One region of the Paenibacillus sp. JNUCC 35 genome, then DNA from elsewhere that is predicted to be linked to it. Evidence: predicted binding sites of a transcription regulator. Region 1 holds the regulator's gene; the other holds the start of a gene.
What was found. The regulator CtsR, encoded in region 1, represses protease genes until heat stress. The targets are predictions, from matches to a motif close to ATGGTCAATAAAGGTCAAACA.

Region 1 (4,399 bases):
GGTACTCATCCAGAGTAGTGGCCCCGATGCACTGCAGTTCGCCGCGAGCCAAAGCCGGCTTCAGAATGTTGGAGGCATCAATCGCACCCTCTGCACCGCCGGCGCCGATCAAGGTATGCAGCTCATCGATGAAGAGAATGATGTTCCCCGCCTGGCGGATCTCATCCATGATCTTCTTCAGACGATCTTCAAATTCACCGCGGTATTTGGTGCCTGCCACGACAGAACCCATATCGAGCGTCATGACACGCTTATCTTTTAACGTTTCCGGAATTTCATTGTTGATGATCTTTTGAGCGAGACCTTCGGCGATAGCCGTTTTACCTACACCTGGCTCCCCGATCAGAACCGGGTTGTTTTTGGTGCGGCGGCTGAGAACCTGAATAACACGCTCGATTTCTTTGGAACGTCCGATTACCGGGTCCAGGTTGCCTTCTTTGGCGATAGCCGTCAGATCTCTCGCGAGACTGTCCAGCGTAGGCGTGTTGACGTTGTTGCCGCTGCCGTGATTGCTCGAAACGACCTCGCTGCTTCCGAGAAGCTGCAGGACTTGCTGGCGGGCTTTGTTCAAGGAAATGCCCAGGTTGTTCAGCACGCGTGCCGCAACCCCTTCTCCCTCGCGAATCAGACCGAGCAGGATATGCTCCGTACCTACGTACGTATGGCCAAGCTTTCTGGCTTCGTCCATCGAAAGTTCAATGACCTTTTTGGCACGCGGTGTGTAAGCGATATTGGAGGGCTGCTCTTGTCCGCGGCCGATTAATGATTCGACCTCATCTTGAATTTTTTCAAGTCCGAGTCCGAGAGCCACCAGCGCTTTGGCCGCAATGCCTTCGCCTTCGCGAATAAGGCCCAGCAAGATATGCTCTGTACCTATATTGTTGTGACCCAGGCGTACTGCTTCTTCCTGTGCAAGGGAAAGAACTTTCTGTGCACGTTCCGTAAATCTTCCAAACATCATACTTAGCACCTCCATTGTAATTTCGAACGAAAGTCGTATAGTACCATTAAACGTTATGACACGGCTTGAATCTTTCCCTGATGATTTGGGCACGCCGGATATCCCGGTCGTCGGGAGATAAAAGCTCCCCTGCTATTTGCTGCAAAAATCCCGGCTGTGTCATCACAAGAAGTTCATTCATGGTGTGTGCGGGAACTTCCCCCACTAAATTAAGATCTATGCCAAGGCGGACATCGGATAGCCGCTGTGCCGCTTCCTTGGAATCGATAATCGAAGCGTGAGTCAAAATTCCGTATGACCGCATAACGCGGTCTGTTATACGTATTCTGGATTCCTGCATGAGTTGCCTTCTTGCGGCGCGCTCGTGTTCGATAATCTGTTTGGCTACGCTATATAGATTATCAATGATTTCATCTTCGGACTGGCCCAGCGTAATCTGATTGGAAATCTGAAATAAATTTCCCAACGCTTCGCTTCCTTCGCCATATAGACCCCGGACTGTTAGGCCAACCTGTGAAACCGCCGATAGAATTCGATTGATTTGCTGGGTCAAAACAAGAGCGGGCAGGTGCATCATGACCGAAGCCCGTATACCGGTTCCCACATTCGTAGGACAGCTGGTCAAGTAGCCGCGTCTTTCGTCAAAGCCGTAGTCTAGCTGAGATTCGAAAATATCGTCAATCTGGTTCGCCAGATCCCAGGCCTCTTTAATTTGAAATCCGGGACACAGACATTGAATCCGAAGATGATCCTCTTCATTCACCATAATGCTGATAGATTCGTTATCATTAAGGATAACGGCTCCGTTCCGCGATTCGGTTGCCAGATTCGGGCTGATCAAATGCTTCTCTACCAGGATCCTCCGCTCCAGTTCATTCAGTTCCGAAAGCGGTACAAGCGTGAAGTCGCTGATCGTTTTTAAATCTTCATTGCCCAGTACAGCTGAAACTTTCTCAAGTACTTCCGCGGACTGCTGGTTCGCGGCCAACATAGGAAACGGATAATCTTGCAGATTCCGGGCTATACGGATGCGGCTGCTGATCACAATATCCGAATCGGGACCGTCCCCTTTCATCCATTCGCTTAATGCTTCCTTGACAAAATGTCTCAAAGAGGAACCCTCCTTTTCTCCAAGTTCAAAGGTTTGAGGCGGGCGTCGAAGTTAACTGCTGCCGGCTGACTTCTTATCGAGGTCGCGAATACGGTCTCGCAGTTGAGCCGCTTGCTCGAATTCTTCCTGTTCGATGTACGTCTGAAGTTCTTTCTTGAGACGCTCCACCTCACGCTTCTGCTCGATCTCCTGTCCGGAACGTTTCGGCACTTTGCCGACATGCTGCGTATTGCCGTGAACCCGCTTAAACAGGGGATCCAGCTTATCCTGAAAGCTTTCATAGCAGTGGCTGCAGCCAAAACGTCCCAGCTTGCTGAACTGTGAATACGTAAGTCCGCAGTGTTCGCATCTTATCGGACGCGCTTTGCTTGAGACCGTTCCGGAGGAAGGATCGAAGTCCAGCAGGCCCGAAAGCAAATTATGAATGGAGAAACCTCCCGGCGTACCGGGAATCAGCTCCCCCTTCTCTTTGGCGCATGTTTCACAGAAGTGAAACTCTGTTTTCTCACCGTTAACAATTTTCGTAAAATGAAGCGTTGCGGGCCGTTTGCCGCATTCTTGACAAAGCACGTCAACCCCTCCTTATTTGCTCAGTAAGGATATCAGCATCGCCTTTAAAATCCGGGCACGGACTTCATCCCGCAAAGGAAGCTTAAACTGAAGCACATCCCGCGATATTGCCGCTTTAATGATGGCAGCTTCCCTCCGGCTGATCAACCGACCTTCTTCCAGACGGTAAATCAACCCTTCGGCCGACGCTTGATCTATACTTTCACGAATGGTAGTCATGATGGTGTCCAGCAATGAACCGTAGGCGTTGAGTTCGATCTTCTGAATCCGGATATAACCCCCGCCTCCGCGCTTGCTTTCCACCACGTAGCCTTTTTCAAGGGTAAATCGTGTGCTGATGACATAATTAATCTGAGACGGCACACACTGAAATTGATCAGCGAGCTCGTTCCGCTGGATCTCAATGGACCCTTCGGGGCTTTGCTGCAGTATATGCTTTAGATATTGCTCAATAATCTCGGAAACATTACGCATCAATTCAGCCTCCCGTTGTTGAGAAGTAAATTGACTTTGACTTTCTTTGACCTTAACCTAATTATAATCATTTCCATATTACTTTGCAAGTACCTGATAAACAGTTAAGCGGAACTTCCTCTCTTTAGTTTTAACGCTATCCTGAAAAATATGCAAATACAGCAAAAAACCTCTATGAAATAAATTCATAGAGGTTTTCGTTACTCCCTGAAAACTAGCAGCGAAACGTGCAATCGATCCATCCAAGATCTTGTGGTGCATATATGTCATATGCTTTCGATGCGGCCTTTCCTGTCGGAAAAAGCCTTGTGGTCAAGCCCTCGACCGATTAGTATTGGTCAGCTCCACACATTGCTGCGCTTCCACCTCCAACCTATCTACCTCGTCGTCTTCAAGGGGTCTTACATACTGGGAAATCTCATCTTGAGGGGGGCTTCACGCTTAGATGCTTTCAGCGCTTATCCCTTCCGTACATAGCTACCCAGCTATGCCTCTGGCGAGACAACTGGTACACCAGCGGTACGTCCATCCCGGTCCTCTCGTACTAAGGACAGCTCCTCTCAAATTTCCTGCGCCCGCGACAGATAGGGACCGAACTGTCTCACGACGTTCTGAACCCAGCTCGCGTACCGCTTTAATGGGCGAACAGCCCAACCCTTGGGACCTACTTCAGCCCCAGGATGCGATGAGCCGACATCGAGGTGCCAAACCTCCCCGTCGATGTGGACTCTTGGGGGAGATAAGCCTGTTATCCCCAGGGTAGCTTTTATCCGTTGAGCGATGGCCCTTCCATGCGGTACCACCGGATCACTAAGCCCGACTTTCGTCCCTGCTCGACCTGTATGTCTCGCAGTCAAGCTCCCTTATGCCTTTGCACTCTTCGAATGATTTCCAACCATTCTGAGGGAACCTTGGGGCGCCTCCGTTACTCTTTAGGAGGCGACCGCCCCAGTCAAACTGCCCACCTGACACGGTCCCTCTACCGGTTAACGGTAGTAGGTTAGAACTCCGATACGATCAGGGTGGTATCCCAACGGCGCCTCCACCCAAGCTGGCGCTCAGGCTTCAAAGGCTCCCACCTATCCTGTACAGATCGTACCAAAGTCCAATATCAAGCTGCAGTAAAGCTCCATGGGGTCTTTCCGTCTTGTCGCGGGTAACCTGCATCTTCACAGGTATTAAAATTTCACCGGATCTCTCGTTGAGACAGCGCCCAAGTCGTTACGCCATTCGTGCGGGTCAGAATTTACCTGACAAGGAATTTCGCTACCTTAGGACCGTTA
Region 2 (4,399 bases), 830 kb from region 1:
TACGTTACGTCCGATACGACCGAAACCGTTAATACCCACTTTAACCATTGTAATTCCTCCCAGTAGAAAGTTTATATTTCAAGACGCGCCTAAGGCCCGTCAAGATAACGTGTGATTTAACATCTCCACGGCTGCAGCCTCATCCGTCACCAGGATATCCTCCTGGCCGTATTTTAAAACCGAAGCTACAGCCGCACCCTTGCTTTTGCCGCCGGCTACGCCGATCACGACTTCGCAGTGCTGGATATCTTCCAGCCGGAGTCCTACGGTCGGCATCTTATGGACAACCTTGCCCTCGGGGTTAAAATAGTAGCCGAACGCTTCGGCAAGCGCCCCTTCGCCTCGCAGGCTGTCTATCGTCTCGGAGTCTACCTTGCGCCTCTGCGCCATGACGATAGCATCTCCAATGCCGTGAATGACGATGCGGCTGCTGCGGACCACGTCCATCATCTCCTGGATGTTCGGTTCCTGGATCAAAGACTGATAGGCCTCCTCGCGGAGATGATCCGGAACATGCAGCAGGCGATACTGTCCACCGGTCTTCTTCGCCATCTTGGAAGCGATCATGTTCGCCTGCAGCTCCACGCTTTCGCCGAGCCCTCCACGGGCCGGGACGAACAGGCTGCCCTTGAGGGCGCTCGTTGTGGACAGGTGCTCCGCCACTTCGGCCATTGTGGAGCCGCCGGTAACCGCGATCACGTCATGCTTCGTGACGTGCTTGCGCAGCATCAGTGCGGCCGCCCGGCCCAGCTCCTTCTTCGCAAACAGCGAAGAATCCGAATCGCCGGGAACGACTACGACCTGCTCCAGGCGGAAGTGGTCGCGGATCCGCTTCTCCAGCTCGTTAAGCCCGAGCATCTCCTTGATAAGCGGCTGAAGCTTCTCCAGCAGTTCCCTGCCCGATTCGCTGATGCGCATGCCCGATGTTTCCGTTTCAATCAGGCCTTGGCCTTTCAGAAACTCCACTTCGCTGCGCAAAACCCGCTCCGTCATATCGAGAGCGCCGGCCAGGGTTCTGCGTCCCACGCTTCCCAGCAGAAAAATATGCTGCAGAACGGTGTAACGCTTGTTCAGAACCTCCAGCAAGTCCGGCAGGAGCTGTTTCTGGACGTCGAGAATATCTCTCATGCCATACACTCCTATTGATCGTGTTGGGACTCAATATGTCCCGCGAGTGCATTTTAAGTCCCACCTGGATCAAAAAAAACTTCCCTTGCACAACCCCATTATACCCCAGTTCCTATAAAAGAATCAATGTGTGCAAAGTTTGATTTTTGTAAATGGGCGTCGAAAAAAAATCTGAGCCATAGGACTTGCTTTTTTAATATCTCTATCATATAATAACCTTTGCTGTTACTTAATGAAACATGCGCCCGTGGTCCAATGGATATGACGTAGGCCTCCGGAGCCTGAGATCGAGGTTCGATTCCTCGCGGGCGCGTATAATGTTACACAAGAGAAAGCTCCCGTCTTCGGACCGGAGCTTTTTTCTTTTCCCCTTAAGGTTGAGCCGCTTATTCCGCCGAGCCCATGAACATCTTCTGAATACCGGCATACCGGGCGCGAAGCCAGCCCAAAACCGCTTCTTTGTTTCTTTTTACAACCAGGAATCCCGTCAAAGCGATAGCGGCAACAATAATCGCAATCGTTGAGTATTGGGCAATCACATGCAGCAGCTGCTGGATTTTCGTGCCGAACAAGAAACCTACCATCACGTACGTGAAGACCCACAGAACACCGCTCAGTCCGTTAAAAATCAGAAAAGTCTTCAGGCGGATTTTCAAAATTCCCGACACATACCCCGTAAAATGCCTCAGTCCCGGCACAAAGTAACTGACCAGAATAATTTTGTCCCCGTATTTATCGAACCACTTCTTAATTTTGAGAAGCCTATCCGGATTGAGAAGCACATACCTGCCGTACTTATCAAAGAAAGGCGTCCCCAACTTCCGTCCAAGCACATACGTAAAGATAGTTCCCGCAAAAGCTCCCGCAAATGAAACGCCCATAACGCCAGCCATATTAAACGTGTTCATGTGCACCATATGTCCCGAAATCATCATAGCCAGTTCCCCGGGAAAAGGCAGGGCCACCGATTCTGCGAAGAGGCCCAGGAAGAGCACCAGATACCCGTATTGTGCGAAAAGATCACTAATCCAGTCCATAGTCCGCTCCTTATTCCACTTAATTTCTTGTCTTTGTTAGCCAGTATACCTTTTAAGGAGGAGTTTCATAATGGTCCCCGGTTTAGTTTGGAAACTGGACTTTGGTCGTGGCAGGAACCAGACCATCTGTTAATTTATGGGTTTGGCATGCGGATTTTTTCACCACCTTGACATACAGGGAACCTTGCGGGAGCATGAGATGTTTCACTAATTCCGCTTGAGGGGAAAGAACGAGAGAGGTTTTTCCAAATAAGTTTGACCTTTCTTGACCTTTTGACGTTTTTTCGTTATCATATTTGTAGATACTGAAAATTAACGCAGTTATAGCGGCGTATTATCGAAGGAGGTAACATTAATGAGTTTTATTCCAATGGTTGTCGAGCCTGATGCAAGAGGAGAACGCGCTTACGATATTTACTCCCGTCTTCTTAAAGACCGTATTATTTTTCTGGGTACCCCGGTGAATGATCAGGTCGCCAACGCGATTATCGCCCAACTGCTGTTCCTAGATGCGCAGGACCCCGACAAGGATATTTCTTTGTACATTAACAGCCCCGGCGGTTCCATCACAGCTGGAATGGCGATTTACGACACCATGCAATTTATCAAATCCGACGTTTCCACGATCTGCGTAGGGATGGCGGCTTCCATGGGCGCTTTCCTGCTTGCGGCGGGCGCCAAAGGCAAGCGTTACGCCCTGCCAAACTCCGAAGTCATGATTCACCAGCCGCTCGGCGGCGCGGAAGGTCAGGCGACGGACATCGAGATTCGCGCGAGACGCATTCTCAAAATGCGCGAGAACCTGAACAAAATTCTCGCGGAACGTACAGGCCAGCCGCTGGAGCGTATCGATAAAGATACCGACCGCGACTACTTCATGAGCGCGGCTGAAGCCAGTGCCTACGGTCTTATCGATAAAGTGATCGAGAAGACGACCGAAGGCGGCAAACAAGCTTAAACAGCCCAAAGAAAAACCCCGGATCATCGACTTACGTCGGTAATCCGGGGTTTCTTTTTTAATGCGGGCGAAATTAGAACAAATTAGTCCAGATCCGCAAGCGGATAGAAAATCAGATCGATCGGGAAAGCCGAACCGGCCGGAGGCGTAAACTCGATATCGAGCGACTTCTCCGTCCCTGTGGTGCGATGGAGAATTTGCATGCCGTCAAAAGCGGTAATCACGCCGGAATACGGAATCGACTGGATTTCTCCGTTGATCTTGATCGGCCCTTTGAAGACACCGCCGCGGGCCAGCAGCATAATCGCCATTTTGCGCGGTTTGTCCGCGTGAATCTTGTAGACAACGCCGTAGTTGCCCCCATTCTTCACGTTTTCCTTACGCATCACGTCATAACCGTCCACGAAAGGATCGGTTTTCCCGTCCCCAATGACCAGCTTGGAGGCTTTCGTGAAGGAAGAAGCATCAATATTCCAGTTCACCTCGGAAACATCGAATGAGCCCCTTACGTGCCCTGTAAAGCCGAGCAGCTTGCTTTCGGACAGCGTCGTGTTCGTCAGCTCATCAGCCGCCAGGAAGGAGAACTGAACTTCTCCGGAAGTTTCAAGATCATAGAACAGATTCACGCCTTGGCCCGGATAGAAATCCGGAAGCTGGCGGTAAACGAGCGTATCATGCGGCGGAATGGTCAGTTTCTCGTTATATGTATTGCCCAGCAGGAAGTCTACGGAAGCCTCGCTGCCGATCAGGTTCGCATATACGGAAGGCCATACCTCGCCTTTGTTGGTCGTTTTGACCGTAACCGGCTTATCCGTCGTATTCGTTGCCATAATGGCGAACGTCACTTTGTTCTTCGTTCCGTTGATGTGGTCCGCATACAGACGGCCTTTGCCGTTGATCATGTCCTGATACAGGATGCCCGGCTCCGTAAATTCTTCGGGGCTGTCGCTGACGAGCAGCTTGCGGCCCGGTACGTTGGTCGCTTCTTTGGGGAGCATCGGCAAGTTGTAGAAGTGGGAAGTCAGCGTATCCCAGCTCAGTTTGTAGAAGCTGCCGATCTCGTTGTGATATACCGGATATTCGGCTTCCGACACAAGCGGTATATCTTCGACAATGACATTTTTGGTGAACACCTTGCTCACGTGTCCGTGCCTGTCGTAGACCTTAAGACTAACCGGGTAGGAGCCCGGCTTGAAGAATGCGTCTTGTTTGCCCGTCCATTCGTACTTGGCGATCCCTTCCGCATCCGGATCGTAGCAGAGGTCAATGTACTTGA

Region 2: clpP (ATP-dependent Clp endopeptidase proteolytic subunit ClpP) is a predicted target of CtsR. The motif match lies at 2,418-2,438, and genes of this name have one in related genera.

The regions. Positions count from the first base shown of each region.
Region 1 covers NZ_CM177771.1:526,865-531,263, reverse strand. The annotation lists gene clpC (ATP-dependent protease ATP-binding subunit ClpC) at 1-961, opposite strand, end outside; gene mcsB (protein-arginine kinase McsB) at 1,008-2,036, opposite strand; gene mcsA (protein-arginine kinase activator protein McsA) at 2,124-2,642, opposite strand; gene AC2TF6_RS02485 (CtsR family transcriptional regulator) at 2,655-3,116, opposite strand; rRNA gene AC2TF6_RS02480 (23S ribosomal RNA) at 3,425-4,399, opposite strand, start outside.
Region 2 covers NZ_CM177771.1:5,945,189-5,949,587, forward strand. The annotation lists gene gap (type I glyceraldehyde-3-phosphate dehydrogenase) at 1-48, opposite strand, end outside; gene AC2TF6_RS26885 (sugar-binding transcriptional regulator) at 100-1,128, opposite strand; tRNA gene AC2TF6_RS26890 (tRNA-Arg) at 1,370-1,441, shown strand; gene AC2TF6_RS26895 (DedA family protein) at 1,515-2,165, opposite strand; gene clpP (ATP-dependent Clp endopeptidase proteolytic subunit ClpP) at 2,521-3,123, shown strand; gene AC2TF6_RS26905 (copper amine oxidase N-terminal domain-containing protein) at 3,207-4,399, opposite strand, start outside.